Regions from separate parts of the Salinarimonas sp. genome, predicted to be linked through region 1. Evidence: predicted binding sites of a transcription regulator. Region 1 holds the regulator's gene; each other region holds the start of a gene.
The links. The regulator PhoB, encoded in region 1, activates phosphate uptake and scavenging genes when phosphate is short. The targets are predictions, from matches to a motif close to TGTCATNNANCTGTCAT.
Positions count from the first base shown of each region.

Region 2: ABL310_RS13095 (UDP-2,3-diacylglucosamine diphosphatase) is a predicted target of PhoB. The motif match lies at 5,214-5,230, and genes of this name have one in related genera.
Region 3: ugpB (sn-glycerol-3-phosphate ABC transporter substrate-binding protein UgpB) is a predicted target of PhoB. The motif match lies at 1,775-1,791, and genes of this name have one in related genera.
Region 4: ABL310_RS13335 (1-acyl-sn-glycerol-3-phosphate acyltransferase) is a predicted target of PhoB. The motif match lies at 2,071-2,087, and genes of this name have one in related genera.

Region 1 covers NZ_CP157794.1:2,550,463-2,557,807, forward strand. Annotated here, with positions in the region: gene ABL310_RS11810 (tripartite tricarboxylate transporter TctB family protein) at 1-450, shown strand, start outside; gene ABL310_RS11815 (tripartite tricarboxylate transporter permease) at 464-1,993, shown strand; gene ABL310_RS11820 (gamma-glutamyltransferase family protein) at 1,990-3,582, shown strand; gene ABL310_RS11825 (ferredoxin--NADP reductase) at 3,599-4,408, opposite strand; gene phoB (phosphate regulon transcriptional regulator PhoB) at 4,524-5,258, opposite strand; gene phoU (phosphate signaling complex protein PhoU) at 5,281-6,024, opposite strand; gene pstB (phosphate ABC transporter ATP-binding protein PstB) at 6,057-6,908, opposite strand; gene pstA (phosphate ABC transporter permease PstA) at 6,926-7,345, opposite strand, start outside.
Region 2 covers NZ_CP157794.1:2,819,499-2,826,843, reverse strand. Annotated here, with positions in the region: gene ABL310_RS13120 (XRE family transcriptional regulator) at 1-420, opposite strand, end outside; gene ABL310_RS13115 (glutathione peroxidase) at 614-1,216, opposite strand; gene ABL310_RS13110 (hypothetical protein) at 1,302-1,559, opposite strand; gene mgtE (magnesium transporter) at 1,793-3,232, shown strand; gene ABL310_RS13100 (glycosyltransferase family 1 protein) at 3,255-4,286, opposite strand; gene ABL310_RS13095 (UDP-2,3-diacylglucosamine diphosphatase) at 4,286-5,167, opposite strand; gene ABL310_RS13090 (DMT family transporter) at 5,383-6,300, shown strand; gene groL (chaperonin GroEL) at 6,424-7,345, opposite strand, start outside.
Region 3 covers NZ_CP157794.1:3,555,648-3,562,992, reverse strand. Annotated here, with positions in the region: gene ABL310_RS16425 (hypothetical protein) at 165-431, shown strand; gene ABL310_RS16420 (YbaK/EbsC family protein) at 443-928, opposite strand; gene ABL310_RS16415 (Hsp20/alpha crystallin family protein) at 1,094-1,546, shown strand; gene ugpB (sn-glycerol-3-phosphate ABC transporter substrate-binding protein UgpB) at 1,875-3,197, shown strand; gene ugpA (sn-glycerol-3-phosphate ABC transporter permease UgpA) at 3,320-4,201, shown strand; gene ugpE (sn-glycerol-3-phosphate ABC transporter permease UgpE) at 4,212-5,060, shown strand; gene ABL310_RS16395 (sn-glycerol-3-phosphate import ATP-binding protein UgpC) at 5,071-6,192, shown strand; one part of gene ABL310_RS16390 (IS630 family transposase) at 6,223-6,833, opposite strand; one part of gene ABL310_RS16390 (IS630 family transposase) at 6,833-7,175, opposite strand; gene ABL310_RS16385 (GNAT family N-acetyltransferase) at 7,281-7,345, shown strand, end outside.
Region 4 covers NZ_CP157794.1:2,869,709-2,877,053, reverse strand. Annotated here, with positions in the region: gene ABL310_RS13340 (sodium:calcium antiporter) at 1-1,020, opposite strand, end outside; gene ABL310_RS13335 (1-acyl-sn-glycerol-3-phosphate acyltransferase) at 1,099-2,001, opposite strand; gene ABL310_RS13330 (aspartate carbamoyltransferase catalytic subunit) at 2,198-3,142, shown strand; gene ABL310_RS13325 (DUF4406 domain-containing protein) at 3,147-3,512, shown strand; gene ABL310_RS13320 (dihydroorotase) at 3,509-4,792, shown strand; gene plsY (glycerol-3-phosphate 1-O-acyltransferase PlsY) at 5,157-5,771, shown strand; gene dprA (DNA-processing protein DprA) at 5,768-6,991, shown strand; gene ABL310_RS13305 (PAS domain S-box protein) at 6,988-7,345, opposite strand, start outside.

The sequences.
Region 1 (7,345 bases):
GCGGGCGCCCTGCCCTCCTCGCGGTGGGAGCCGCTCGGCGCGGGCGCCTTCCCGCGCCTCGTCATGGGTCTTCTCGTCGTCCTCGGCCTGATCGCCGCGGTCGACGGGGTGGTGCGAATCGCGCGCGAGCGCCGGCGACGGGCCGCGTCCGGCGAGGCCACGGCCTCGTTCGGCGCGACCGTCGGCGGCTTCCTCGTGCGGCGCCGGCTGGTGATCGGCGCCTTCGCCGCCTTCGGCGTCTATCTCGGCGTCCTGCGCACGCTCGGCTTCGAGATCGCGACCTTCCTCTTCCTCGTCGTCGTGATGGCGCTCGTCGCGCCGCGCGAGAAGCGCGGCGCGAAGGGTCTCGCGCTCATGGTGGTCGTGGCGCTCGTCTTCTCCTTCGGGCTCGATTTCCTGTTCGATCGGGTCTTCAACGTGTTCCTGCCCCGCGGGCGGATCCTGGGCTGACGGGAGGGATCGCATGTTCGAGGCCTTCCTCGCCGGCGCGGCGCAGATCTTCGCGATCGACACGCTGATCTACATGACGATCGGCTCGCTCGCCGGCATCGTCGCCGCCGCCATTCCGGGCTTCACGATCACCATGGCGATCGTGCTGACCCTGCCGCTCACCTTCGCCATGCCGCCGCTGCAGGGCATCGCGGTGATGCTCGCCGTCTATGTGGGCGGCTATACGGGCGGGCTGATCTCCGCGGCGCTGCTCGGCATCCCCGGCACGCCCTCCTCGGTCGCGACCACCTTCGACGCCTTCCCGATGGCGCGGCGCGGCCAGGCGGGTCGCGCGCTCAGCCTCGGGATCTGGGCCTCGTTCTTCGGCACGCTGATCTCGACGGTCGTACTCATCCTGGCCGCGCCGCCCCTCGCGCTCGTCGCGGTGAAGCTCGGGCCGTGGGAGTATTTCGCGCTCATCGTCTTCGCGCTGACCATCGTCGCGAGCCTCGTCGGCAAGTCCCTGGTCCGTGGCCTGATCGCCGGCGTGATCGGGCTCGCGATCGCCACCGTCGGCCCGGACCCGATGATGGGCCGCCCGCGCTTCACCTACGAGGTGGAGATGCTGATGGCAGGCTTCCCCTTCCTCGTCGTCCTCATCGGCGTCTTCGCCATCAGCCAGCTGATGTCGGAGGTCGAGGACGCCCACCGGGCGCGCTCCCCGGCGGGCCTGATCCCGAAGACGGTCGATTTCGAGACGCGATCGGTGCTCAAGGAGGTGCTGACGCGGCCCCTCAACCTGATCCGCTCCTCGCTGATCGGCGTCTTCGTCGGCGCGCTGCCCGGGGCCGGCGGCTCGATCGCGAACCTGCTCGCCTACGACCAGGCGCGGCGCGCCTCGAAGACGCCGGAGAAGTTCGGCACCGGCCACGCCGACGGCGTCGTCGCCTCGGAGGCGGGCAATTCCGCGACGGCCGGCGGCGGGCTGATCCCGCTGATCGCGCTCGGCATCCCGGGCTCGGCGGTGGACGCCATCCTGATGGCGTCGCTGATGGTGCACGGCATCAGCGTCGGCCCCCGGCTGATCATGGACAACGCCGACCTGGTCTACGGCATGTTCGTCGCCATGGTCGTGTCGAGCCTGATCATGGCGCTGATGTGCGTCGCCACCATGCGCTACTTCCTGCGCGTGACGGAGGCGCCGACCCATCTCGTGGTGCCGGTCGTGATCGTCTGCTGCGTCGTCGGCTCGTTCGCTCTCAACAATCGGATGACCGACGTTTACCTCCTGGGCTTCATCGGTCTCGCGGGCTATCTGTTGCGCAGCCTCGACTACCCGCTGGCGCCCCTGGTGCTCGGCGTGATCCTCGGGCCGATCGCGGAAACGAACCTGAGGCGGGCGCTGATGACCGATCCCGAGTGGACGACCTTCTTCACCCGCCCGATCTCGCTGCTTCTGCTCGTGGCGGCGCTCGCCTCGATCCTGTTCTCGGTGCGCGCGCACGCGCGGCTCGCCCGAAAGACCGGGATCGGCGGGACGACGCAGGAACAACAAGGACAATGACAGTGGACTATCGCTCCGCCGCTCTCTACCCCTCGCGCCGCTCTCCGGTGATGGCGCGCAACGTCGTCGCGACCTCCCAGCCGCTCGCGGCGCAGGCCGGCCTCGCCATGCTGGCCAAGGGCGGCAACGCCGTCGATGCGGCGCTCGCGACCGCGATCGCGCTCACCGTGCTGGAGCCGACCGGCAACGGCGTCGGCTCCGACGCCTTCTGCATCCTCTGGGACGGGCGGGAGCTGCACGGGCTCAACGCCTCCGGCCGCTCGCCCGCCGCCTGGACGCCGGATCGCTTTCCGAACGGCATGCCCGAGCGCGGCTGGGAGAGCGTCACCGTGCCCGGCGCCGTCTCGGCCTGGGTCGACCTCTCGAGCCGTTTCGGCAAGCTGCCCTTCGACGCCCTGTTCGAGCCGGCGCTTCGCTACGCCCGCGACGGCTTCCTGCTGACGCCGGTGATCGGCGCGCTGTGGGCGCGCGGCGCGAAGGTCCTGAAGGACCAGCCGGGCTTCGCCGAGGCCTTCATGCCGGGCGGCCGCGCGCCGCAGGCGGGGGAGCTCGTCCGGCGCCCCGACATCGCCCGCTCCCTCGCGCTCATCGCCGAGACCCGGGGCGAGGCCTTCTATCGCGGCGTGCTGGCGCAGGAGATCGCCGCCTTCGCCCGCGCCAACGGCGCGGTGCTGACGGAAGACGATCTCGCCGCACACGAGAACGATTGGTGCGGCACGGTCTCCTCGACCTACGGCGACGTCGCGCTGCACGAGATCCCGCCGAACGGCCAGGGCATCGCCGCCTGCATGGCGCTCGGCATGATCAAGCATCTGCGGCTCGAGCGCTTCGCGCCGGACAGCATCGAGGCGATCCATCTCGAGATCGAGGCGATGAAGCTCGCGCTCGCCGACGCGGAGGCCTATGTCGCCGACCCGGCCGCGATGACGGACGTCACCGCCGCCCATCTCCTCGACGAGGGCTATCTCGAGAGCCGCGCCCGGCTCGTCGACGAGGGGCGCGCGCAGGATTTCGGCGCCGGCGCGCCGAAGGCCGGCGGGACGGTCTACCTCACCGCCGCCGACGAGAGCGGGATGATGGTCTCCTTCATCCAGTCGAACTATGCCGGCTTCGGCTCGGGCGTCGTCGTGCCGAACACCGGCATCGCGCTGCAGAACCGCGGGCTCGGCTTCGTCACGACGCCGGGGCATCCGAACCGGGTCGGGCCACGCAAGCGCCCGTTCCACACCATCATCCCCGGCTTCCTGACGAAGGGGGGCGCGCCGCTGATGAGCTTCGGCGTGATGGGCGGGCCGATGCAGGCGCAGGGGCACCTGCAGATGGTGCTGCGCACCCAGGTCTGGAGCCAGGACCCGCAGACCGCCGCCGACGCGCCGCGCTGGCGGGTGACGCGAGGCCTCGGCGTCGCCGTGGAGGACTTCGCCGGCGAGAGCGTCATCGAGGGCCTGCGCGCCCGCGGCCACGACGTCACGGTCGAGGCGCCCGACGCCAGCTTCGGCTTCGGCGGCGCGCAGCTCGTCGCCAAGGTGGACGGCGGCTACGTCGCAGGGTCGGACCCCCGCAAGGACGGTGCGGCCGTCGGGTACTGAGGCGCGCGACGACGGCTCACCCGACGAAGGCGCGCTCCACCACGAAATGGGCGGGCTTGGCGTTCGAGCCCTCCTCCAGGCCCGCCGCCGTGCAGAGCGCGCGGCAATCCTTCGTCATCTCGATCGAGCCGCAGATCATCACCCGGTCCGTCTCGGGGTCGAGCGGCTTCACGCCGAGATCGGCGAAGAGGCGGCCGGTCTCGATCGCCTCGGTGATGCGGAAGGTGCGCGCATAAGGCTCGCGGGTCACGGTGGTGTAGAAGGTCAGACGGGGCGCGGCGATCTCGCCGACCAGCGGATCCTCGACGAGCGCCCGCACCGTGTTCTCGCCGTAGGCGAGCTCGGCCACGCGGCGGCAGGTCTGGGTGAGGATCACCTCGTCGAACTTCTCGTAGGTCTCGGGATCGCGGATCAGGCTCGCGAAGGGCGCGATGCCGGTGCCGGTGGAGAGCATGTAGAGGCGCTTGCCGGGCGCGAGCGCGTCGAGCACGAGGGTGCCGGTGGGCTTCTTCTTGATCAGGATCTCGTCACCCTCGGCGATGCGCTGAAGCCGCTCGGTGAGCGGGCCGCCGGGGACCTTGATCGAGAAGAACTCGAGCTCGTCGTCCCAGCTCGGGCTCGCGATCGAGTAGGCGCGGAAGACCGGCCGCTCGCCGCCGGGCAGCCCGATCATGACGAATTCGCCGGAGCGGAAGCGCAACGAGGCGGGACGGGTGGTGCGGAAGCGGAAGAGGCGGTCGGTATAGTGCTCGACCAGCGTGACGCGCTCCACGTGGCAGTCGACGGGCGGGGCTGCGATCGCGCCCGGGGCGGCGGTGTCCGACATCTTTTCCCTTTCGCGGAAGTGCTCGGCCTACGGGCAGAGCCATACCACGACGGCGTTTCGCAGCGCAGCACGTAAGAAACCAGACCCGAAGGCGCAAACCAGGCTTGCGCGCAGCTCAATCCGTGCCGGTCGGTGCTCCGACGCCGCCGCCCTCGGACTTGGCGAAGGTCTCGTCGAAGGAATAGCCGGCGCCGCGTACGGTGCGGATCGGGTCGAGGGTGTCGCGGGTGTTGATCGCCTTGCGCAGGCGCCCGACATGGACGTCGACCGTCCGCTCGTCGATGTAGACGTCGTGCCCCCAAACGCCGTCGAGGAGCTGCTCGCGGGTGAAGACGCGGCCCGGGCTCTGCATCAGGAACTCGAGCAGGCGGAACTCGGTGGGGCCCAGATGCAGCTCCCGGCCGGCGCGGCGGACGCGATGCGTCTCGCGGTCGAGCTCGATGTCGCCGGCGGCGAGCAGGCTCGCGATATGGGCGGGCTTGGCGCGGCGCAGGAGCGCGCGCACCCGGGCGAGCAGCTCGGGCACGGAGAACGGCTTGACGATGTAGTCGTCCGCGCCGGTCGCGAGGCCGCGCACCCGGTCGCCCTCTTCTCCCCGCGCCGTGAGCATGATGACGGGAAGGCGCTCGGTCTCCGCGCGCGCGCGGATGCGCCGGCACAATTCGATGCCCGAGAGACCCGGCAGCATCCAGTCGAGCAGGACGAGGTCCGGCGCCTGCTCGCGCAGGCGCAGCTCCGCCTCGTCGCCGCGGGCGACCGTGTCGACCTTGTAGCCCTCGGCCTCCAGATTGTAGCGCAGGAGGAGCGTGAGGGGCTCCTCGTCCTCGACCACCAGGATCCGCGTCGTCATGTCCGCGTCGCTCCGCGCTCCCTCACGAGGCCGGCGCGGCGGGGCCGCCGGGCGCCTCGTCGGTCTGGCCGGTCTCGTAGGCCGTGCGATCCATCTTCGGGCGCTCGGCGGTGATCGGCTGGCCGGTCACGAGGTAGTGGATCGTCTCGGCGACGTTGGTCGTGTGGTCGCCGATCCGCTCGACGTTCTTCGCGCAGAACAGGAGATGCGTGCAGAAGGTGATGTTGCGCGGATCTTCCATCATGTAGGTCAGCAGCTCGCGGAAGAGCGAGTTGTAGAGCGCGTCCGTCGCCCCGTCCCGGCGCCAGACCTCGAGCGCCTTGTCGACGTCGAGCTGGGTGTAGGCGTCGAGGATGTCCTTGAGCTGGCCGAGCACCATGTCCGACATGCGCTCGACGCCGAGCACGACGCGCTGCGGCTCGAACTGGCCGGAGATGGCGAGCGTGCGCTTGGAGATGTTCTTCGCCATGTCGCCGATCCGCTCGATGTCGGAGGCGATGCGGATGGCGGAAATCACTTCGCGCAGGTCGATCGCCATGGGCTGGCGCCGGGCGATGGTGAGGATCGCCTTCTCCTCGATGTCGCGCTGGATCGTGTCGAGCCGGTAGTCGGTGCTGACCACCGACTGGGCGAGCCCGACGTCGCGGCGCACGAGGGCGGTGGTGGCGTCGGCGAGCATCTTCTCGGCGATGCCGCCCATCTCCATGATCGACCGGCGCAGCTCCTGGAGCTCGGTGTCGAAGGATGCGACGGTGTGCTGGGACATGGGGTCCGTCTCCTCGAGAGCAGGGGCAGGGCTCAGCCGAAGCGGCCGGTGATGTAGTCCTGCGTGCGCTTGTCGCGCGGATTGGTGAAGATCTGGTCGGTCGGCCCCTCCTCGACGAGATAGCCGAGGTGGAAGAAGCAGGTCTTCTGGGAGACGCGCGCCGCCTGCTGCATCGAGTGGGTGACGATGACGATGGTGTAGTTCTGGCGCAGCTCGTCGATCAGCTCCTCGATGCGCGCGGTGGCGATCGGGTCGAGGGCCGAGCAGGGCTCGTCCATGAGGATGACCTCGGGCGAGACCGCGATGGCGCGGGCGATGCACAGGCGCTGCTGCTGGCCGCCGGAGAGGCCGGTGCCGGTCTCGGCGAGGCGGTCCTTCACCTCCTCCCACAGGCCCGCCTTGCGCAGCGAGGCCTCGACGATCTCGGCGAGGTCCGCCTTCGACTTGGCGAGGCCGTGGATGCGCGGGCCGTAGGCGACGTTCTCGAAGATCGTCTTGGGGAACGGGTTCGGCTTCTGGAAGACCATGCCGACGCGGGCGCGCAGCGTCACGACGTCGAGATCCGGATCGTAGACGTTCTTGCCGTCGATCGTGATCGTGCCGTCGACGCGCGCGCCCTCGATCGTGTCGTTCATGCGGTTGAGGCAGCGCAGGAACGTGGACTTGCCGCAGCCGGACGGGCCGATGAAGGCGGTGACCGCCCGCTCGGGAATGCCGATCGTCAGGTTGTAGATGGCCTGCTTGGCGCCGTAGAACACGTTCACGTCGCGGGCGTCGACCTTGGCGCCGTAATCGGCCTCCAGCGGGACGCGGACGGTCTCGGTCTTGTCGAGCGCGGGCGCGGGCGCGTCCGGCGCCGCGGCGGGGGCATGCATGGCGGTCATGTCGTCTCCTCGCTCGCTCACCACTTCCGCTCCAGGCGGTTGCGCAGAAGGATCGCGATCAGGTTCATCAGGATCAGGAAGCCCAATAGCACGAGAATGCCGGCGGACGTGCGCGCGACGAAGCCGCGCTCCGGGCTGTCCGCCCAGATGAAGATCTGCGTCGGCAGGGCCGTCGCGGGGTCGAGCAGGCCGCCGGGCGGGCTCGTGATGAAGGCGTTCATGCCGATCAGCAGGAGCGGCGCCGTCTCGCCGAGCGCCTGGGCGAGGCCGATGATCGTGCCCGTCAGGATGCCCGGCAGCGCCAGCGGCAGGACGTGGTGCAGCACCACCTCGTGCTTCGAGGCGCCGACGCCGAGCGCCGCCTCGCGGATCGAGGGCGGCACCGCCTTCAGCGAGGCGCGGGTGACGATGATCATGGTCGGCAGCGTCATCAGCGC
Region 2 (7,345 bases), 270 kb from region 1:
CCAGACCTGCTGGGCGAGGCCGTGCCAGCCGAACGGGTTGTCGAGCAGCACGCGCCGCCCGGGCGGGAAGGTCACGTCGACGATCTCCGCCGCCCCCGCCGCCCCGGGCGGCGAGACGTTGCGGCGCACGTAGCCGCTCTCCGGATCGGTCCAGGTCGCCTGGTCGGCGGCGCGGGCGAGGGGGGACGCCGCGGCCGGCGCGGGTGCGGCGTTCTCCGAAAAGAGAGAGGCGACGCTGACCTCGAGCCCCGCGGCGATCCGGGCCAGGATGGCGGCGGTGGGGCTGGCGTCGCCGCGCTCGATCTTGGAAATCGTGGCGCGCCCGACGCCCGCGGCGTCGGCGAGCTGGTCGAGCGTCCAGCGGCGCGCGATGCGCGCCGCGCGCAGGCGCGCGGGAAGTGAGGTAGGGGTCGGTTCCATGATCGGAGAATATTTCTCCGATCGGAGATGTCAAGCCATCGGCTGCGGACACGGCCCCGATACCTCTCCGCAGGGGAGGTCGACGGTGGACGGCCATCGGGTGGGGAGGGCTAGGTCGAACTCCAGACCGCCCCTCCGCCCCGCATGCGCGGCCCATCTCCGCCGCGCGGAGATGGCGGCGTCGCGTCCGTCATCACGTCCCGGCCGCGAGCGCCCGCTCGATCGCCATGATCACGCGCGGGTCGGTGGGCGCGGTCGTGGTGCCGAAGGCGGCGGCGAGGCGGCCGTCCGGGCCCACCAGGTACTTGTGGAAGTTCCAGCGCGGGCCCTGGCCCGGGCGCTCGCGCGCGGCCCAGGCGTAGAAGGGGTGGGCGTCGGCCCCGATCACGTGGCTCTTGGCCGCGAGGGGGAAGGTGACGCCGTAGGCGCCCTCGCAGAAGGCGGCGATGTCCGCGTTGTCGGACAGTTCCTGGCGGAAGTCGTTGGAGGGCACGCCGATCACCACGAGCCCGCGCGGGCCGTAGCGCTCGTGCAGGGTCTGCAGGCCGCCGAGCTGGCTCGTGAAGCCGCAGCGCGACGCGGTGTTGACCACGAGGACCGGGCGCCCCGCATGGGCGGCGAGGTCGATGCGCCCGCCCTCGATCCCGTCGAAGGAGAAGGCGTGCGCCGTGGGGCGGGACATCGGCGCCGGCTCCTCGGCGCGGGCGGAGGACGCGGCGACGCCGGCGGCGGCGAGCACGGCCGCGGGGGCGAGGGCGAGAAGGCCGGCGGCGAGGACGGCGAGGCGGATCGGCACGGGCGGGCTCCGTCGGTCTCGGGCGAGGGGCATCGCACGAGGAGATGGCGCGGACGCCTCGCCCGCCAAGCCTGCGCTCGGCCTCTCAGAATGCGACGTAGAGCCCCAGTGCGGCGACCGCGCCGGCGGTGACCCAGATCGCCGTCGAGCCGTAGCCGCGCGCACGGGGGGCCGGCTCGTCCGCTGTCCAGGCGAAGGCTTCGCCTGCCGATTGCGCGGCGCGCTTGAGATGGGAGGCGTGCGCCTCGATGCCGACGGCCTTGCCCTCGGCGAGATCGCGCGCGCTGCGGCTCGGCGGCTTCGGGCGGGAGCGGTCGTGCCGTCTCGCCGTGGATGTCGTCATGACCTCCTCCTCACGTCCGGCCGCCTGTCGGCGCCCCATCCGGCCCTTCGCTCCCCCCGGGCTTTCGACCGTGCCCTTGAAAGATGACGCTACCACGACGCCGTTAACGAGACGAGATCGGGATGCGCGCGGATCGGCCTCGCCGAGGCGGATCGTCGGCGCGGCGTTGCCAGAGCGCGGCCGCCACCCTAGAACGGGGCTGACCTCCCCTCGAATCGCGTAAGGAGTGGCGCATGGCTGACGCCGACGACACGCTCGCGCCGGAGATTGCGGCCGTCGGCGTCTCGCAGGCGAGCCCGCCCCCTGTGTTCCGCGACGAGGAGGACGGGGGGGTCTCCCGCGGCTTCCTCGACGCCGTACGCGCGGCGCTCGAGGCGCAGGACGGGGAGGGCCTGCGTTCCCTCGTGGGCGACCTGCACGAGTCCGATCTCGGCGATCTCATCGAGGCGCTCTTCCAGGAGGAGCGGCTCGCGCTCTTCGCGCTCTACGGACCCGACCTCGACTTCACCGCGCTCACGGAGGTGGACGAGACCATCCGCGTCGCGATGCTGCGCGAATTGCCGACCGAGCTCGTCGTCGACGGCATGCGCGAGCTCGACATCGACGACGCGGTCTACATTCTCGAGGATCTCGAGGACGAGGAGAAGTTCGAGATCCTGCAGAAGCTGCCTGCCATGGAGCGGGCGGCGCTGCAGCGCTCCCTCGACCTGCCGGAAAACGCCGCCGGCCGGCGCATGCAGACGCAGTTCATCGCCGTGCCGCCGTTCTGGACGGTCGGCCAGACGATCGACTTCATGCGCGAGAGCCAGGACCTGCCGGAGACCTTCTACGAGATCTACGTCGTCGATCCCACGGTGCGGCTCAAGGGCTCGGTCTCGCTCGACCGCATCCTGCGCACGCAGCGCCCCAAGCGCATCGCCGAGATCATGAACCCTGCCGAGCACGCCATCCTCGCCACCGACGAGCAGGAGGAGGCCGCGCGCGTGTTCCAGCGCTACAACCTCGTCTCCGCCGCCGTGGTCGACGCGGCGGGGCGCATGGTCGGCGTGATCACCGTCGACGACATCGTCGACGTGCTCGAGGAGGAGGCGGACGCCGACATCAAGGCGCTCGGCGGCGTCAAGGCGGACGAGGAGCTCTCGGATTCCGTCTGGTACATCACCCGCTCGCGCTTCACCTGGCTGTTCGTCAACCTGCTCACCGCCATCCTCGCGTCGGTGGTGATCGGCTTCTTCGCCGAGGCGCTGGAGCAGATGGTGGCGCTCGCGGTGCTGATGCCGATCGTCGCCTCCATGGGGGGCAACGCGGGCACCCAGACCATGACGGTGGCCGTGCGGGCGCTCGGCACGCGCCAGCTGGGCCGCGCCAACGCCATGCGCATCGTGCGCCGCGAGATCGTGGTAGGGCTCCTGAACGGCGCGGCGTTCGCGGTGCTGATGGGGATCGTCGCCGCGGTGTGGTTCGACCTGCCGAGCCTGGGACCGGTGATCGGCCTCGCGCTCGTCATCACGCTCGTCTCCGCCGCGCTCGGCGGCATCGTGATCCCGCTCGTCCTCGACCGCTTCAAGATCGACCCCGCCGTGTCGTCGGGCCCGTTCGTGACGACGGTGACGGACGTGATCGGGTTCTTCGCCTTCCTGGGGATCGCGAGCGTGTGGTTCGGGATCGGCTGACCCACGGGCCGCCGCCGTCGCGTCAGAGCCGCGAGACGTCGACCACGGGCTCGTTCCCCGCCGCCTTGCGGATGTTGCCGAAGAACTGCCGCGCGCTCTCGCGCCAGGTGAAGGTCTCGCCGTAGGCGCGGCAGCGATCGCGGGGGATCTCGAGCGCGGCGAGCGCGGCGGCCCGCAGGTCCTGGTCGAGCACGCCGCAGCCGCTGTCGCCGACCACGTCGAGCGGGCCGGTGACCGGGTAGGCCGCGATCGGCAGGCCCGAGGCCAGCGCCTCGAGCAGCACGATGCCGAACGTGTCGGTGAGGCTCGGAAAGACGAACACGTCGGCCGAGGCGTAGACCTCGGCGAGCGCCTCGCCGGTCTTCGCGCCCAGGAACACCGCGTCCGAATGCTTGCGCTCGAGCTCGGCCCGCGCCGGGCCGTCGCCGACGACGACCTTGGTCCCGGGCAGGTCGAGGGCGAGGAAGGCGCCGATGTTCTTCTCCACGGCGACGCGGCCGACATAGAGGAAGATCGGGCCGGGCGCCTCGACGACGCGGCGCTCGCGGGGGCGGAACAGCTCGGTATCGACGCCGCGGCCCCAGCGCAGGATGTTGGCGAAGCCCCGCTGCCGCAGGTCCGCCTCGAGGGAGTCCGTCGCGACCATGATGCCGCGCCCGGTATTGTGGAAGCGGCGGATCGCCCGGTAGATCCAGCGTTCGGGGACCGGCGCGCGGGCGGCGACGTATTCCGGGAAGCGGGTGTGATAGCTCGTCGTGTAGGGGAAGCCGTGGGCGAGGCAGATCTTGCGCGCCCCGATCCCGATCGGGCCTTCGGTGGCGATGTGGATGTGGGTGGGCGCAAGCTCCTCGATGCGCCGGGCGATGGCCCGCGGCCGCGCGAGCGCGAGGCGGATCTCGGGATAGGTCGGCATCGGCACGGAGCGGAAGTCGCTCGGGGTGACGAGGCTCACCTCGGCGCCGAACTCGGGGGCGAGCTCCGCCATGTATTCCAGCGAACGCACGACGCCGTTGATCTGCGGACGCCAGGCGTCCGTCGCGACGAGAAGGCGCATCAGGCGACGGCTTTCGAGCCCGCCGCCGCGGGGGCGATCTCGGCGTCCCGGCGCCTGGCGAGGCGGGCGGGCCGAACGGGCTCCGGCGCGGGCGCCTCGCCGTCGGCGGCCTCGGCGGCCTCGGCGGCCATGGCCTCGACCCAGCGGATCAGCTCCAGCCGGCCGTCGTAATGCTCGACGACGGCCGTGCAGCTCTCGACCCAGTCGCCGCAATTGAGGTAGCGCATCCCGCCGATGTCGCGCTGGGCGGCGTGGTGGATGTGCCCGCAGACGACGCCGGTGGCGCCCTGGTCGCGGGCCTCCTCCACCAGGAACTCCTCGAACTTGGAGATGAAGTTCACCGCGTTCTTGACCTTCAGCTTGGCCCACGCCGAGAGCGACCAGTAGGTCAGCCCGAGCCGGCGGCGCACCACGTTGACGTAGGTGTTCGATACGAGCGCCAGAGAGTAGGCCCAGTCGCCCAGGTGCGCCAGCCACTTCGCGTGCTTGACCACCATGTCGAACTGGTCGCCGTGGATGACGAGGAGCCTCTCCCCGGCGGCCGTCTCGTGAAGCGCCTTCTCGCAGACCTCGATGCCGCCGAAATTGGCGCCGATATAGTCGCGCAGGAACTCGTCGTGGTTCCCCGGCAGGTAGATCAGCCGCGCGCCCTTGCGCACCTTGCGCAGGAGCTTCTGGACCACGTCGTTGTGCGATTGCGGCCAGACCCAGCCCTTCTTGAGCTTCCAGCCGTCGATGATGTCGCCGACGAGATAGATCACGTCCGCATCGTAACGGCGCAGGAAGGCGAGCAGCATGTCGGCCTGGCAGTCGCGCGTGCCGAGATGGAAATCCGACAGGAACAAGGTCCGCACGCGGATCGATTGATCGTCTTCGGTCACTCTTCAGCTCCGCTCCGGCGGTTTTCCGGACAAGAACCGATTCTCCATTGCACTTTGATGACGAGGCGGCGCGCTCTCCGCGGATGCGGGCGATCCGCCGCACCGCTCGTTGCGCGCGGCATGCGCGGGACGCGCATCGGAGGGCGCACGGACGGCTCTTCTCCCGCCTGGGCGCGCATGCTTCAAGAAAAGGCGACCTCCCGGAATCCGGCCCCGTGAAACCCGCCCTCGGCGTCAGCCTCAAGATCCTCTCGGCCCTCGCCTTCACCCTGATGGCGGCGAGCATCAAGCTCGCCTCGGCGACGTACCCGACCGGGCAGCTGATCTTCTTCCGCTCGGCCTTCGCGCTCGTGCCCCTGATCGCCTGGCTCGCCGTCTCGGACGCGGTGGTGAACGCGGTGCGCACGCACAACCTCAAGGGCCATCTGCTGCGCTCGATCATCGGCGCGACGGGGATGGTGCTCGGCTTCTCCGCGCTCGCCTATCTGCCGCTGACGGAGGCGGTGGCGATCGGCTACGCCGCGCCGCTGATCGTGGTCGTGCTGGCGGCGCTCCTCCTGAAGGAGACCGTGCGCGCCTATCGCTGGTCGGCGGTCGGCGTCGGCTTCGTCGGCGTGCTGATCATGCTGAGCCCGCGGCTCGGGTCGGAGGGGCTCGCGGAGGGCGCGAGCGTCGGCGCGCTCTTCGCCATCGGCGCGGCCTGCTGCACGGCGGGCGCGACGATCCAGGTGCGCCGGCTCACCGCGACCGAGCGCACGGGCGCCATCGTGTTCTACTTCACGGCCGTGACGACGCTGATCGGGCTTTCGACCGCGGCCTTCGGCTGGATCATGCCGACGCCCCTCGACTTCGCCATGCTGATCGGCATCGGCATTCTCGGCGGGATCGGGCAGATCCTGCTCACCGAGAGCTATCGCTACGCCGACGCCTCCCTCGTCGCGCCCTTCGAGTACACGACCATGATCTGGGCGACACTGCTCGGCTGGTTCGTCTTCGGGCAATGGCCGGAGGCGGCGGTGATCGCGGGCGCCGTGCTGGTGACGGCGTCGGGCATCTTCGTGATCTACCGCGAGCGCAGGCTCGGCCTCCAGCGCCGCAAGGAGCTGGAGACGTCCTCGCAGCGGCCGGGATGAGGCGCGCGCCGCCATCTCCCCGAGGGGAGGTGGGCCGCGAAGCGGCCCGGAGGACCGCACCGAACGAAAACGCCCCCTCCCGGAGGAGGGGGCGCGCCGCAGGCCGAGCGTGCGGCCGGCGGATCAGAAGTCCATGTCGGGCGCGCCGGCGGGGGCGGGGGACGCCTTCTTGGGCTTCTCGGCGATCATCGCCTCGGTGGTGACGAGGAGGCCGGCGACGGACGCCGCGTCCTGCAGGGCGGTGCGCACCACCTTCACCGGGTCGATCACGCCGAAGGCGAACATGTCGCCGTAGGCGCTGGTCTGGGCGTTGAAGCCGAAGGAATAGTCGGCGTTCTCCAGCACCTTGCCGACGATGACCGAGCCGTCCTCGCCCGCGTTCAGCGCGATCTGGCGGGCCGGCGCCTGGATCGCGCGGCGCACGATCTCGATGCCGGTCTTCTGGTCGTCGTTGGCGGGCTTCAGGTCCGCCAGCGCCTTCACGGCGCGCAGCAGCGCGACGCCGCCGCCCGGCAGCACGCCCTCCTCGACCGCGGCCTTGGTGGCGTGCATCGCGTCGTCGACGCGATCCTTGCGCTCCTTCACCTCGACCTCGGTCGCGCCGCCGACGCGGATCACCGCGACGCCGCCGGCGAGCTTGGCGAGGCGCTCCTGCAGCTTCTCGCGGTCGTAGTCCGAGGTGGTCTCCTCGATCTGCGCCTTGATCTGCGCCACGCGCGCCTCGATGTCGGCCTTGGAGCCGGCGCCGTCGACGATCGTGGTGTTCTCCTTCTCGATCACCACCTTCTTGGCGCGGCCGAGCATGTTCAGCGTGACGGTCTCGAGCTTGATGCCGAGATCCTCGCTGATCGCCGTGCCGCCGGTGAGGATCGCGATGTCCTGGAGCATGGCCTTGCGGCGATCGCCGAAGCCCGGCGCCTTCACGGCCGCGATCTTGAGGCCGCCGCGCAGCTTGTTGACGACGAGGGTGGCCAGCGCCTCGCCCTCGACGTCCTCGGCGATGATGACGAGCGGCTTGCCCGACTGCACCACCGCCTCGAGCACG
Region 3 (7,345 bases), 1.0 Mb from region 1:
TCGGTTTTAACAACTGCTAAGTATGCTAATCGCAATGTATCCGCGTGGCACCCTGATTGGAATAAAACGATTTCACCTTGCGACGATTTGGAGGATGACAGTCTAGCACCAAATGGGCATGCTCGCGATTGCGTTCGTTCAGCCGTCGAGAGATCCCTCAGGTCATGACACCCAAAGAGAAGATGTTGCGTCGCCTCCGTGAAATCGCGTCCATTCTCGATTCGGATATCAGCTGGATCGATGCGCAACGACGCCACGTCTTCGTCGAGCAACTGCTGCGCGAACGCGACGAGGGGCTGGACTTCGTCCTTCAGGAGGCGCCCGCCCCGGCGGACCGACGCGACGCCCGTGGCGTGCTCGCGCATCTGCGCAAGGACCCGGCCGACGCGGCGAAGGCGGACGCGCTCGAGGCTTGGATCGCCCGGGCCTGACCGGGCCCGAATCAGGCCGGCTCGGCCGGCCCTTCCGGCGTCTGGCAGACGTCCACCCAGGTCGCCCCCGCGAGCGCGGCCATGCGCTCCGGCGCGATGAAGACGGCGGCGTTGATCGCGCCGGCGGCGGGAACGACCACGTCGAAGCGCTTCAGCGACACGTCGCAATGAACGCGCAGCGGCGTCGCCAAGCCGAACGGGCAGACGCCGCCGACGGGATGACCGGTGAGCGCCGCGACCGTCTCGGCGTCTGGCATCTTCGCCTTGGCGCCGAAGGTCGCCTTGATCTTCCTGTTGTCGAGCCGCGCGTCGCCGGCGGCGACGACGAGAACCGTCCCGTCTCCCACCGCGAGCGTCAGCGTCTTGGCGATGCGCGCGGGCTCCACGCCGTGGGCGGCCGCCGCCTCCGCGACGGTGGCGCTCGACGCCTCGGTGACGATCACGGCGATGTCGGGTGCGCGCTCGGCGAAGAAGGCGCGCACGCTGTCGAGGGACATGGAAGGCTCCGTCCGGAAACGCGCGGGAGAAGCCGCTTAACCCGATCGGCGGGCCGCGGTCCAGCACGGCCACGCTGACGAAGGTCAACCGCCCGCTGGGCGCACGAGCGCATCGTGCGGCGCGGCGCCGCGAGCGCCGCCCGATCACTCCCAGGAGGCCTGTCCATGCGCAGCCCGTTTCCTCTTTGGCGCGAGGAACGTGATCCCCTCGCCACCATCCAGCAAGACATGAACCGCCTGTTCCGGCAGATGGGCGGCGAGATGCCGACCCTCTTCGGCGAGCGCCGCTTCCCGGCCCTCGACATGACCGACAAGGAGGACCGCGTCGAGATCTCGGCGGAGCTCCCCGGGGTCGCGCGCGAGGACGTGAAGGTCGAGGCCGCCGACAACGGCCTGGTCATTCGCGGCGAGAAGAAGAGCGAGCACGAGGAGAAGGGCGAGAACGCCTACGTGCTCGAGCGCAGCTACGGCTCCTTCATGCGGCGTGTGCCGCTGCCCTTCGACCCCGATCCCGACCGGATCGAGGCCGCCTTCCGCGACGGCATCCTCAAGATCACCGTGCCGAAGCCCGAAGAAGCCAAGCGCGAACCGAAAGCGATCGAAATCAAGGAAGGCTGAGAATATTCGGTTTCCGTAGGATTCGTTTCGCCGCCCCGGCGTCGCGCAAGCCGGGGCGGTCGCTCGTTGTCCACACGATTCTCGCGCCTGCGCTGCGAGCGGAAGGGGCATCCGGCGCCCCGTTCTGCCACCAAAAGCAACTAAAGATCAACGGGTTGGTGCGGGTGCGCGGACACCGAGCGCGCTTGCGCCGCAGGCCTCGTCGCGCCTATTGTCTAGCCGGCTCAGTGTCATCGAGCCGTAACGAAGCGTCACGAAAAGGCGCTCACGTCGCGACCCCGGCTAGACCGGCCGGGGCGACGGGGATTTTCACGAACGGGAGACGTCCATGTCCTTCACCCGCACGATCCTGGCCGGCACCTCGGCCATGGCTCTCATGCTCGCGGCCGGCGCCGCGAACGCCCAGGTCGAGGTCCAGTGGTGGCACGCCATGGGCGGCGAGCTCGGCGAGAAGACCGCCGCCATCGCCGAAGGCTTCAACGCGATGCAGGACGAGTACGAGGTCGTCCCGGTCTACCGCGGCAACTACACCGAGACGATGACGGCGGCGATCGCGGCCTTCCGCGCCGGCGAGCAGCCCCACATCGTGCAGGTCTTCGAGGTCGGCACCGCGACCATGATGGCCGCCCGCGGCGCCATCTACCCGGTCTACGAGCTGATGCAGGAGCATTCGGACGGCTTCGACCAGTCGGAGTACCTGCCGTCGGTCGTCGGTTACTACGCCGATCCGGAGGGCAACATGCTCTCCATGCCGTTCAATTCCTCGACGCCGGTGATGTACTACAACAAGGCCGCCTTCGAGGCTGCCGGCCTCGATCCGGAGAGCCCGCCGAAGACCTGGGACGAGGTCGCCGAGGCCTCGCGCAAGATCATCGAGGCGGGCGCCGCCACCTGCGGCTTCACCACCGGCTGGCAGTCCTGGGTGCAGCTCGAGAACTTCTCGGCCTACCACAACGTCCCCTTCGCGACGCTCGACAACGGCTTCAACGGCCTCGAGACCGAGTTCGCCTTCAACAGCGACCTCCATGTCCGTCACATCTCCAACATGAAGGACTGGGCCGACGAGGGCGTGTTCAAGTACGGCGGCCGTCGTTCCGACAGCGCCCCGCTGTTCTACACCGGCGAGTGCGCGATCTACATGAACTCCTCGGCCGCGCAGGCGGGCGTCAACGCCAACACCGACTTCCCGGTCGGCGTGGCGATGCTGCCCTACTACGACGACGTGGCCGGCGCGCCGCAGAACTCGATCATCGGCGGCGCCACGCTGTGGGTGCTCCAGGGCCACGACGAGGCGGAGTACGAGGGCGTCGCGGCGTTCTTCGAGTACCTGTCGCAGCCCGAGGTCCAGGCGCAGTGGCACCAGGAGACCGGGTACCTGCCGATCACCATGGCGGCCTACGAGCTGTCGCAGACGCAGGGCTTCTACGAGGCCAACCCGGGCACCGACGTGTCCGTCCAGCAGATGACGCTGAACGAGCCGACCGGCAGCTCGCGCGGCCTGCGTCTGGGCAACTTCGTCCAGATCCGCGACGTCATCAACGAGGAGCTGGAGCTCGTGTGGTCGGGCGCCAAGACCGTCGAGGAGGCGCTGAACGCGGCCGTCGAGCGCGGCAACGACATGCTCCGCCAGTTCCAGGCCGACAACAGCTGAGGCCTGGACGCCTCTTTCCGGACGCCGCCCTCGGGGCGGCGTCCTCGTTCGTCGGCTAGGCTCTTTCGCGCGAGCCGACGTCTCCCGATCGCGCTGTCGGGGCGCTCGCGACCGGACTCGAGATGCAGAAAAAAGTCACCTTCAAGGGCTTCGCCTTCCCGCTCGCGCTGCTGCTGCCGCAGCTCGTGATCACGGCGATCTTCTTCCTCTGGCCGGCGGGCCAGGCGCTCTACCAGTCGGTGCTGCGCCAGGACGCCTTCGGCCTGCGCACGACCTTCGTGGGGCTGGCGAACTTCACGCGCCTGTTCGACGATCCGCTCTACCTGAACTCCTTTCAGGTGACGGTCGTCTTCTCGCTCGCCGTCACGTTCCTGGGGCTCGCCATCGCGCTCCTGCTCGCGACCATGGCGGACCGGGTGATCAAGGGCGCGTCGGGCTACAAGACGCTGCTGATCCTGCCTTACGCCGTGGCGCCGGCCATCGCCGGCGTGCTGTGGTGGTTTCTGTTCAACCCCTCGATCGGGCTGTTCGCGCACAGCCTGCGCGCGCTCGGCATCGACTGGAACCACCAGATCAACGGCGACCAGGCGCTGATCATGGTGATCATCGCCGCCGTCTGGAAGCAGATCTCCTACAACTTCCTCTTCTTCCTCGCGGGCCTGCAGGCGATCCCGAAATCGCTGATCGAGGCCGCCGCCATCGACGGCGCCGGGCCGGTGAAGCGCTTCTGGACCATCGTCTTCCCGCTGCTCTCGCCGACCGCCTTCTTCCTGCTCGTCGTCAACGTCGTCTACGCCTTCTTCGAGACGTTCGGCGTGGTGCACGCCACCACCTCCGGCGGGCCCGGCCAGGCGACGACGATCCTGGTCTACAAGGTCTATTCCGACGGCTTCGTGGGGCTCGATCTCGGCTCTTCGGCGGCGCAGTCGGTGGTGCTGATGGCGATCGTGATCGTGCTCACCGCGATCCAGTTCCGCTACATCGAACGCCGCGTGCAGTACTGAGGAGCGCCGCATGGTCGAGAACCGCCCCGTCCTGGCGTTCCTGAGGCACCTCGTGCTGGGCCTCGGCGTCTTCATCGTGCTCTTTCCCGTCTGGGTCGCCTTCGTGGCCTCGACGCACGAGGTCACCGCGCTGACCTCCGGCGTCGCCCCGCTCTGGCCGGGCGACAAGCTGTGGGTGAACTACGAGACGATCCTGTCGCGCGGCATGCAGGGCGCGACCGGCACGCCCGTCGGCCTGATGCTTTGGAACTCCTTCGTCATGGCGCTGGCCATCGCGGTGGGGAAGATCTCCATCTCGCTGATCTCCGCCTTCGCGATCGTCTATTTCCGCTTCCCCTTCCGCATGCTCGCCTTCTGGGTGATCTTCGTCACCCTGATGCTGCCGGTCGAGGTGCGCATCCTGCCGACCTTCGAGGTGGTGGCCGATCTCGGGATGCTCAATTCCTACGCCGGGCTCTCGATCCCGCTCATCGCCTCCGCGACGGCGACCTTCCTGTTCCGGCAGTTCTTCCTCACCGTGCCGGACGAGCTGGCGGAAGCGGCGCGCATGGACGGGGCGAGCCCGTTCCGGTTCTTCAAGGACATCCTCGTCCCGCTCTCGCGCACCAACATCGCGGCGATCTTCGTGATCATGTTCATCTACGGCTGGAACCAGTATCTCTGGCCCTTGCTGATCACCACGAACGAGAGCTTCACCACCATCGTCATGGGCATCCAGCGCATGGTGAACGTCTCCGACGCCCAGCCGCAATGGCACCTGGTGATGGCGACCGCCACGCTGGCGCTGCTGCCGCCGGTGGTCGTCGTGCTCGTCATGCAGAGGCTCTTCGTCAAGGGCCTGGTCGAAACCGAGAAGTGAGAGAACGGCAATGGCCGGGATCGGCATCCGCGACGTCGTCAAGCGCTACGGCGACACCAAGGTCATCCACGGCGTCTCGCTCGACGTCGCCGACGGCGAGTTCATCGTCATCGTCGGCCCGTCCGGCTGCGGGAAGTCGACGCTGCTGCGCATGGTCGCCGGGCTCGAGGAGATCACCGGCGGCGAGGTCGAGATCGACGGGCGCGTGGTGAACAGGCTCGAGCCGAAGGACCGGAACATCGCCATGGTGTTCCAGAACTACGCGCTCTACCCGCACATGAGCGTCTACGACAACATGGCCTACGGCCTGAAGATCGCCGGGCTCTCGAAGGAGAAGATCCGCGAGCGCGTCGACACGGCCGCGCAGATGCTCCAGCTCCAGCCCTATCTCGACCGCAAGCCCCGCCAGCTCTCCGGCGGCCAGCGCCAGCGCGTCGCCATGGGGCGCTGCATCGTGCGCGAGCCCGCGGCCTTCCTGTTCGACGAGCCGCTCTCGAATCTCGACGCCAAGCTGCGCGTGCAGATGCGCCTCGAGATCAAGCAGCTGCAGCGCTCGCTGGGCACCACCGCCCTCTACGTCACCCACGACCAGGTCGAGGCGATGACGCTGGCGGACCGGCTCGTCGTGATGAATGCGGGCGTCGCCGAGCAGATCGACACCCCGATGAACGTCTATCAGCACCCGGCCTCGACCTTCGTCGCGGGCTTCATCGGCTCGCCGGCGATGAACTTCATGCCGGGGCGCCTCGGCGCCGACGGCCGGGCGATCACCCTCGACACCGGCGCCCACCTGCGCGCACTGCCCGAGCCGATCGTCGGGCATGCCGGCGAGACACCGGTGACGATCGGGGTGCGCCCCGAGCACCTGACCATCGTCGGCGCGGCCGAGGCGGAGCTGACGTTGCGTGTCGGCGTGGTCGAGACGCTCGGCGCGGACACGCTGGTCCATGGCGGGCTCCTCGACAAGGGCGAGGCGGTCGTGCCGGTGGCGGGCGAGGGCGGCGGCGTCCTCGCGGCGCGGCTCCCCGGGCACGTTCAGGTCCGCGAGGGCGAGGCCTTGCCCCTGCGCGTCAGCGATGGCGCGCTGCACGTGTTCGACCGGCAGACGGGCAAGCGGCTGGCGGACGTTTGACGGCGCGGGGTCGCGTTCTAGAGCAGATTCTCACCACTCGGGTTCATATCCTGCTGCGGTGAAGAAGTTCGCGCATTCCTCTGGCGGGAAGGCTTCGATGGCGTCGGCGACGGCGCTCCAGAGGGCGTCGCGCGTCCGGGCGGCGACCTTCCTGAGCAGGGCCTTCAGCTTGGCGAAGGCGTTCTCGATGGGGTTGAAGTCCGGGCTGTAGGGCGGCAGGAAGCGCAGCTCGGCTCCGGCCGCCTCGATGGCCTCGCGCACGGCGGGGGTCTTGTGGCTGGCGAGGTTGTCCATGATCACCACGTCGCCGGGGCTCAGCGTCGGAACCAGGACCTGCTGGACGTAGGCGAGGAAGCTCGCCGCGTTGATCGCGCCGTCGATCAGCATCGGCGCGTCGATCCCGCCGATCCTGAGCCCGGCCACGAAGGTCGTGGTGCGCCAATGGCCGTGAGGGATGCCGGCGCGCAGGCGCTCGCCTTCGGGGGCGCGGCCCCGCAACCGCGCCATCTTGGTGTTGAGCCAGGTCTCGTCGATGAAGATCAGCCGCTGCGGGTCGAGCTCGGGCTGCTCCTCGAACCAGGCCTCGCGGGCCGCGGCGACGTCGGCGCGGTCCTGCTCGCTGGCGTGGCCGGACTTTTTTTGAACGTCAGGCCGTGGCGGCCGAAGAAGCGGTGCACCGTCGAGGGCGCGAAGCGCTCGCCGTGCTCGCGCTCGAGCCGCTCGGCGATCTCGACGAGGGTGAGATCCGGCGCCTCCTCCACCATCGCGAGGATGACCGGGCCGAGCGCCTCGATCCGCCCGGACCGCGTGTCGCCGCCTTGCGCCCGCGGCGCGACCGAGCCCGTCTCGCGCCGAAGGTTGAACCACTTCACCGCCGCGGACGGCGCGATCCCGAAGCGGTCCGCCGCGGCCCGGCGGCTCATGCCGGCATCGACCGCAGCGAGGACGCGCTGCCTCAGATCCATCGAGAGGGGCTTCGTCATGGCGGCTGGCCTCCTCCGCCAGCCTCTACCGTGAATCACGAACTGGCCTCGAAGGGAATCCCCCGCGCGATTCCATCAGGAAGCGATCTGCTCTAGAGTCGCGCCATGCCCCGCCTGCGTCCCGCCACACGCGCCGATCTGCCCCGCATCCATGCGGTGCGCCACGGCGT
Region 4 (7,345 bases), 320 kb from region 1:
CGCGTAGAGCACGAGGATCGTCGCCGATTCGAAGCCGATCCCGCCCGGACCCTGCTTCTCGCGCCGCACGAGGCCCATCAGCAGCACCCCGATCATCACGATGGTCGCCGAGATCACGAAGCGGTTGGCGTCGGCGATCTCGTGGTAGAGGGAGCCGTCGCGATAGGCGATGTCGGCGAAGGCGAGAAAGATCGTGTCGAAGGCGTTGCCGCCGATGATGCCGCTGACCGCCAGCGTCAGCGCCCCGCGTCGCACCGCGGCGACGGAGGTGACGAGCTCCGGCAGGGAGGTCGCGACCGCGGTCATCAGGCCGCCCACCGCCGTCTCGGCGATGCCGGTGCGCTCCGCGATGGCGATGCCCGTCTGGCTGATGCCGAGGCCCGCGACGCCCACCGCCAGCACGAGGAGCGCGAACTCGGTCCACAGCCGCGCGAGCGGGGTCTGCCCGTCCTCGCCCTCGTTGGTCTCCTCGGCCTCCTTCTGCTCGTCCTGCGTCTCCCGCGTCATGCGCGGGAACCACATCGGCTCTTCCTTGGCGAGCTTCACGAGCCGGATGCCGTAGGCGTAGCCGCCGAGGATGACGAGGGTCGCCGGGTGGACGCCGAGAATCGACCAGTCAGGCCCCGCCGTCGCGGCGAGCGGCACGGCGAGCAGCGCCACCAGCAGCGAGCCCTGCGACAGGTTCGCGGCGGAGGCCGCCGCATGCTCGAGATTGGCCTTGCGGTAGAACAGGTCGGCGATGGCGAGAAAGGCCGTCTGCACCGCGATGCCGCCGATCGCGTTGGCGATGGAGAGGCTCGGGAAGCCCTGATAGGCGGTGACGACGGAGGTGAGGATGCCCGGCAGCGAGGTCGAGCCGCCGAGCAGCACGGCGCCGACCAGCGCCTCGCCCCAGCCGATCCGGTCGGCGAGCACGTCCGCCCGCCCGGCCAGCATCGTCCCCGCGACGGCGATCACCGCCGCGCAGGCGAGAAAGCCCACGATGATCCAGACGAGCGAGACGGACGACAGGTCGAGCACGGTTCCCCCAGATAGGTCCGGGCCGGCAACCGAAGCGGTGCGTTGAAGGTTCCGTGCGGGTCGCCCCCCGCCGGTCCCTCACCCCTCGAACGCGGCGTCCGGATCCTGCGCGAGCGTCTCGAAGCAGTGGGTGCGCATGCGCTCGGTGAGCGCCTGGAGGTCGCCTTCGAGCGCTTCCGGGGCGATCGGCTTGCCGAAATGGACCGTGAAGCGCTGGCCGGTCTTGTTCAGCAGCTCGTAGAACACGGTCATGTCGCGCAGTTCGGTCGACACCCGGGCGAGGAAGTGGAACAGGCCGGAATTGCGAGCGCCCATGTGGATCGGCACGATCGGCGCCTCGTAGCGGCGCGCCAGCGCCAGCGCCGAGGACATCCACGGCCGCTCGCACAGGCGCTGCTCGTCGTCGTTCCAGTAGGCGAGGCGGCCGGAGGGGAAGAGCACCACCGCGCGCTCCTCCTCGAAGGCGCGGGTGGAGAGCCGGATCGTCTCGCGGGTCTTCTCGCGGGTCTTGAAGGCGGAGCGCCACTCGACCGGCACGATGATGTCGGCGAGCCGCGGGTTGAGGCGGATCGCGTCGCGGTTGGCGAAGATCGCGAGGTCGCGGCGGCGGCTCTTCACGGCGTTCCACAGGGCGATGCCGTCGGCAATGCCCGTGGGGTGATTCGAGACGATGACGACCTTGCCCGAGGCCGGCAGGCGCTCGAGGTTGCGGGTGACGACGTCGAGCCCCAGGCGATCCGAGACGTGGTCGAATACCGCGTGCGCCTGGAGCGGCGCGATGGTCTCGGCCATGCGCACCGCCTCCGGGTAGCGCAGGCCCCCTTCCACCAGGGGCTTGGCCGCGGGCCACCACCAGGCGTCCATGATCTTCTGGCCGCGCTCGGCGATGAGCGCGTCGACGATCTTCTGGGCGTCGGAGCGCGTGTCCCCGCCGCTGAGGAGGCCGGTGAGCCGAGCCTGTGTGCGCGTCAGAAGCTTCATGTCGTCGACACCCGTCGCTCCCGCCGAGACGCCTCTCGGCCCGATGATGGTGACTCCTGCCCACCGATCTTGACAAGTGCATGACGATCGTCGTCGTTCCCGCGAATGCCACGCTTGCGCGGGGAGCATGGCGGGCGCCGCCGGGCGCCCACGCGCCGCTTGCCCCCGGCCGCGGAGCGTCTATACGCTCCTGTCCATGTCCGACCCGCGCCCTCGCTTCCCCCACCGCCATCTCCTCGGCATCGAGGGGCTCTCGCCGCTCGACATCGAGGCGCTCCTCGATCTCGCCGACGAGGCGGTGGACGTGTCGCGGCAGGTGGAGAAGAAGAAGGCCACCCTGCGCGGGCGCACGCAGATCAACCTGTTCTTCGAGCCCTCGACCCGCACGCAGGCCTCCTTCGAGCTCGCCGGCAAGCGGCTGGGCGCCGACGTGATGAACATGTCGGTCGCCTCCTCCTCGGTGAAGAAGGGCGAGACGCTGATCGACACGGCGGCGACGCTGAACGCGATGCACCCCGACATCATCGTCGTGCGCCACCATGCGGCGGGCGCAGTGCATCTCCTGGCGCGCAAGGTCGACTGCTCCGTGGTGAACGCCGGCGACGGCGCGCACGAGCACCCGACCCAGGCGCTCCTCGACGCCTTGACCATCCGGCGCAACAAGGGACGGATCCAGGGCCTGACGGTGGCGATCTGCGGCGACATCCTGCATTCGCGGGTGGCGCGCTCGAACATGATCCTGCTCGCGGCGCTCGGCGCCAAGGTGCGCCTCGTCGCGCCCTCGACGCTGCTGCCGGCGGGCATCGAGGGGCTGGGCTTCCCCTGCTACACCGACATGCGCGCGGGGCTCGCGGGCGCCGACATCGTCATGATGCTGCGCCTCCAGCGCGAGCGCATGAACGGCTCCTTCGTGCCCTCGGTGAAGGAGTACTTCCGCTATTACGGGCTCGACGCCGAGAAGCTCGCCTGCGCCGCGCCGGACGCGCTCGTGATGCATCCCGGCCCGATGAACCGCGGCGTCGAGATCGCCTCCGACGTCGCCGACGGCGCGCAATCGCTGATCAAGGAGCAGGTGGAGATGGGCGTCGCCGTGCGCATGGCGGTGCTCGAGGCCCTCGCCTCGCACCTGCCGAACGGGTGAGACCATGGCCGCATTGATGATCCTCGTCGCCGGGCCCTACCGCTCCGGCACCGGCGACGACCCCGCGAAGATCCAGGCCAACGTCGACGCCATGATGGATACGGCGCTCGCCCTGTTCCGCGCCGGCCACCTCCCGGTGCTCGGCGAATGGTACGCGCTGCCGCTGATCGAGCACGCCGGCTCCGAGGAGATCGGCGATCCGATCTTCGACGAGATCTTCCATCCGATCGCGCGCCGGCTCGTCGAGAAATGCGACGGCGTCCTGCGCATCGGCGGGCCGTCGGCGGGCGCCGACGACATGGTGGCGACGGCCGAGGCCCACGGCAAGCGGGTGTTCCGCGCGATCGACGAGATCCCGGAGGCCCGATGACCACCCTCGTCCTCGCCGACGCCCATCTCGTCGACCCCGAGCGCCTGCGGGAGGGCCGCGGCTCCGTCCTCGTCGAGAACGGCCGCATCGCCGACGTCGTCTGGGGCGAGGCGCCGGCGGCGCCCGAGGGCGCGCGCGTCGTCGCCTGCGACGGGCGGGTGCTCGCGCCGGGGCTGATCGACATGCGCGTCTTCGTCGGCGAGCCCGGCGCCGAGCATCGCGAGACGCTGGCCTCCGCCAGCGAGGCGGCGGCCGCGGGCGGCGTGACCACCTTCGTCACCATGCCCGACACCGACCCCGCCGTCGACGAGCCGGCGATCGTCGACTACATGCTGCGCCGCGCCCGCGACACGGCGGTCGTGCGCGTGCTCCCCGCCGCCGCCCTCACCAAGGGCCGCGAGGGCCGGGAGATGACCGAGTTCGGCCTCCTCGGCGAAGCCGGCGCCGTCGCCTTCACCGACGGGGCGCGCTGCGTCACCAACGCCCGCGTCATGCGCCGGGCGCTGCTCTACGCCCGCGACGTCGGCGCGCTCGTGATGAATCATTGCGAGGATCCGGATCTCGTCGGCGACGGCGTGATGAACGAGGGCGAGTTCTCCGCCCGCCTGGGGCTCCTCGGCATCCCCAAGGAAGCCGAGACCATCGTGCTGGAGCGCGACGTGCGCCTCGCCCGCCTCGCCGGATCGCGCCTGCACGCGCCCCTGATCTCGTGCCCCGACTCGGTCGAGATCGCGCGCCGCGCCAAGGAGGGCGGCGTCGGCCTCACCTGCGGCGTCTCGATCAACGCGTTGACCTTCAACGAGAACGACATCGGCGGCTACCGCACCTTCTTCAAGCTCTCCCCGCCGCTCCGCTCGGAGGACGACCGCCAGGCGATGATCGAGGCGCTGGTCGAGGGCGTCGTCGACGTGATCGTCTCCGACCACGATCCGCAGGACGTCGAGACCAAGCGCCTGCCCTTCGCCGAGGCGGCGAACGGGGCGCTGGGCGTCGAGACGCTGCTCTCGGCGGCGCTGCGCCTCGTCCACGCCGACCGGATCTCGCTGCCGGCGCTCGTCGCGGCGATGACGTCGCGCCCGGCCGAGATCCTCGGGCTCGAGCAGGGCCGCCTCTCCCGCGGCGCGCCGGCGGACCTCGTCCTGTTCGACCCGGACGAGCCCTGGGTGCTGGACAAGCGCGATCTCAAGTCCCGCTCGAAGAACTCGCCGTTCGACGAGGCCCGCATGGAGGGCCGCGTGCACCTGACGCTGGTCGCGGGGCGCGTGGCGTATTCGGCGTGACGAAGCGCGCTCGTCGATATCTCCCCGAAGGCGAGGTGGGCCGCGCGCAGCGCGGACCGGCTGGGAGGATGGGTGTCGAGAGTGCTCGGCGGGCGCCCAACCCTTTCCTTCCCTGTAGGGGAAGGTGGCTCGGCGAAGCCGAGACGGATGGGGCGCGCGGCACGCGCGTTCGGCGAAGCCGAAACACGACGGTCGAGCTCGACGCTGCCGGACTTCCGCTTCGCGGAACGCGTCGCTTCGCGCCGCGCCCCATCCGTCACGCCGCCTGCGGCGGCGCGCCACCTTCCCCTACAGGGAAGGAGACACGACGCGTCGCTCGTGGGCGTCCCACCCGTGGACATCCTGCCTCAGCGGACGTGCTCACATGATCGTCGAATCCATGAACTGGGGCCTCGCCTGGCCCTACTACCTCGCCGCCCTCGTCGGGGGCTATCTCCTCGGCTCGATTCCCTTCGGCCTGCTGATCACCAAGGCGGCGGGGCTCGGCGACGTGCGCAGGATCGGGTCGGGCAACATCGGCACGACGAACGTGCTGCGCACCGGCCGCAAGGACCTCGCGGCGGCGACGCTCGTCCTCGACGCGCTCAAGGGCACCGCCGCCGTGCTGATCGCCTGGCAATGGGGCCCGCAGACGGCGGTGATCGCGGCCTTCGGGGCGTTTCTCGGCCATTGCTACCCGGCCTGGCTCGGCTTCAAGGGCGGCAAGGGCGTCGCGACCTATATCGGCGTGCTGATAGGCCTCGACTGGCGGGTCGCGCTGATCTTCTGCGCCGCCTGGCTCCTCGTCGCCTTCACGACGCGCTACTCGTCGCTCTCGGCCTTGGTCGGGAGCCTGACGGCTCCGCTCGCCTTGTGGCTCCTCGGCGAGGGGCAGATGGCGGAACTTGCAATTCTGCTCACAATCCTGCTTTGGTGGAAGCATCGCGAGAACCTGAGGCGGTTGCTCGCAGGCACCGAAAGCAGGATCGGGGGGAAATGACGGGCTCCTTCAGCGACGACCAGCTGCTCGATTGGCTGCGCCTGATCCGCAGCGAGAAGGTGGGCCCGCGGACCTTCCGCGCGCTCGTCAATCAGTTCGGCGGGGCCGGCGCGGCGCTGGAGGCGTTGCCGGATCTCGCCCGCAAGTCCGGCCGCTCCGCCCTGCGCATCGCGAGCCGCGCCGAGGTCGAGCGCGAGATGGCCGCCGCCCGCGCCGTCGGCGCCCGCTACCTCGCCTCCGGCGATCCGGCCTATCCCAAGGCCCTCAAGGCCATCGACACCGCCCCGCCGGTGATCTGCGTGCGCGGCGATCCGGCCGCGCTCGCCGCGCCCTGCGTCGGGATCGTCGGCTCGCGCAACGCCTCCGCCGCCGGGCTCACCTTCGCCGGGCGGCTCGCCCGCGACCTCGCCGCGGCCGGCTTCGGCGTCGTCTCGGGCCTGGCGCGCGGCGTCGACACCGCCGCGCACCGGGTCGCGCCGGCATCGACGGTGGCCGTTCTCGCCGGCGGGCTGGGCCGGCTCTACCCGCCGGAGAACGAGGGGCTCCTCCTGCGCATCCTCGACGAGGGCGGCGCCGTCCTCTCGGAGATGCCCTTCGCGTGGGAGCCGAAGGCGCGGGACTTTCCCCGCCGCAACCGAATCGTCTCGGGCCTGTCGCTCGGCGTCGTCGTCGTCGAGGCGGCGCGACGCTCGGGCTCGCTGATCACGGCGCGCTTCGCCAACGAGCAGGGCCGCATCGTCTTCGCCGTGCCGGGCTCGCCGCTCGATCCGCGGGCGGAGGGCACGAACGGCCTCATCCGCGACGGCGCGACGCTGTGCGCCGCCTCCGAGCACGTCGTCTCGGCCCTGATGCCGCTCGTCGACCGGAACTGGATCGCGTCCCTCGAGGCGCAGGACGCCTCAGGCGAGATCGTGGCCGAGACCCTGTGGGACGAGCTCGACTGGCTCGATTTCGGCGTGCCGCTTCCGCCGGCGCCGACGGCGCCGGTCGCCCTCGCCGACGCCGAGGCCGCGCCCGATGCGAACGTCGCCGACGGCGCGGTCGACCCGCACGAGCGCCTCGTCGCGCTGCTCGGCCCCGCACCGGTCGCCGTCGACGACCTGGCGCGCCAGGCGAGCCTTCCCATCGGCGCGGTGAACCGCGTGCTCACCGAGCTCGAGCTGGAGGGCCGGCTCGAGCGCCATGGCGGCAACGCGGTCTCGCTCGCGCCGCGGTACTAGCGCGCCGGGGCCGCCGCCCGCTGGAGAATGGCGAGGGGAGCCTCGATGTCGCAGGCGAGGCCGGCCGGCGCGAAGTCGAGCCGCACCTCGGCCTGCAGGTCGTGCGACAGGCCGCCGGCGATCAGCCGCGTGCCGAAGCCGCGGCGGGTCGGCGGCGTCACCGGCGGGCCGCCTTCCTCGCGCCAGGACAGGACGAGGCGCGGCTCGCGGCCGTCCGCCACACGCCAGCCGATGCGCACGCGCCCACCCTCGCGGCAGAGCGCGCCGTATTTCACGGCGTTGGTCGCGAGCTCGTTGAGCGCCATGGAGAGCGAGACGGCGGCCTTGGGGCCGACACGCAGGTCCGCGCCGACG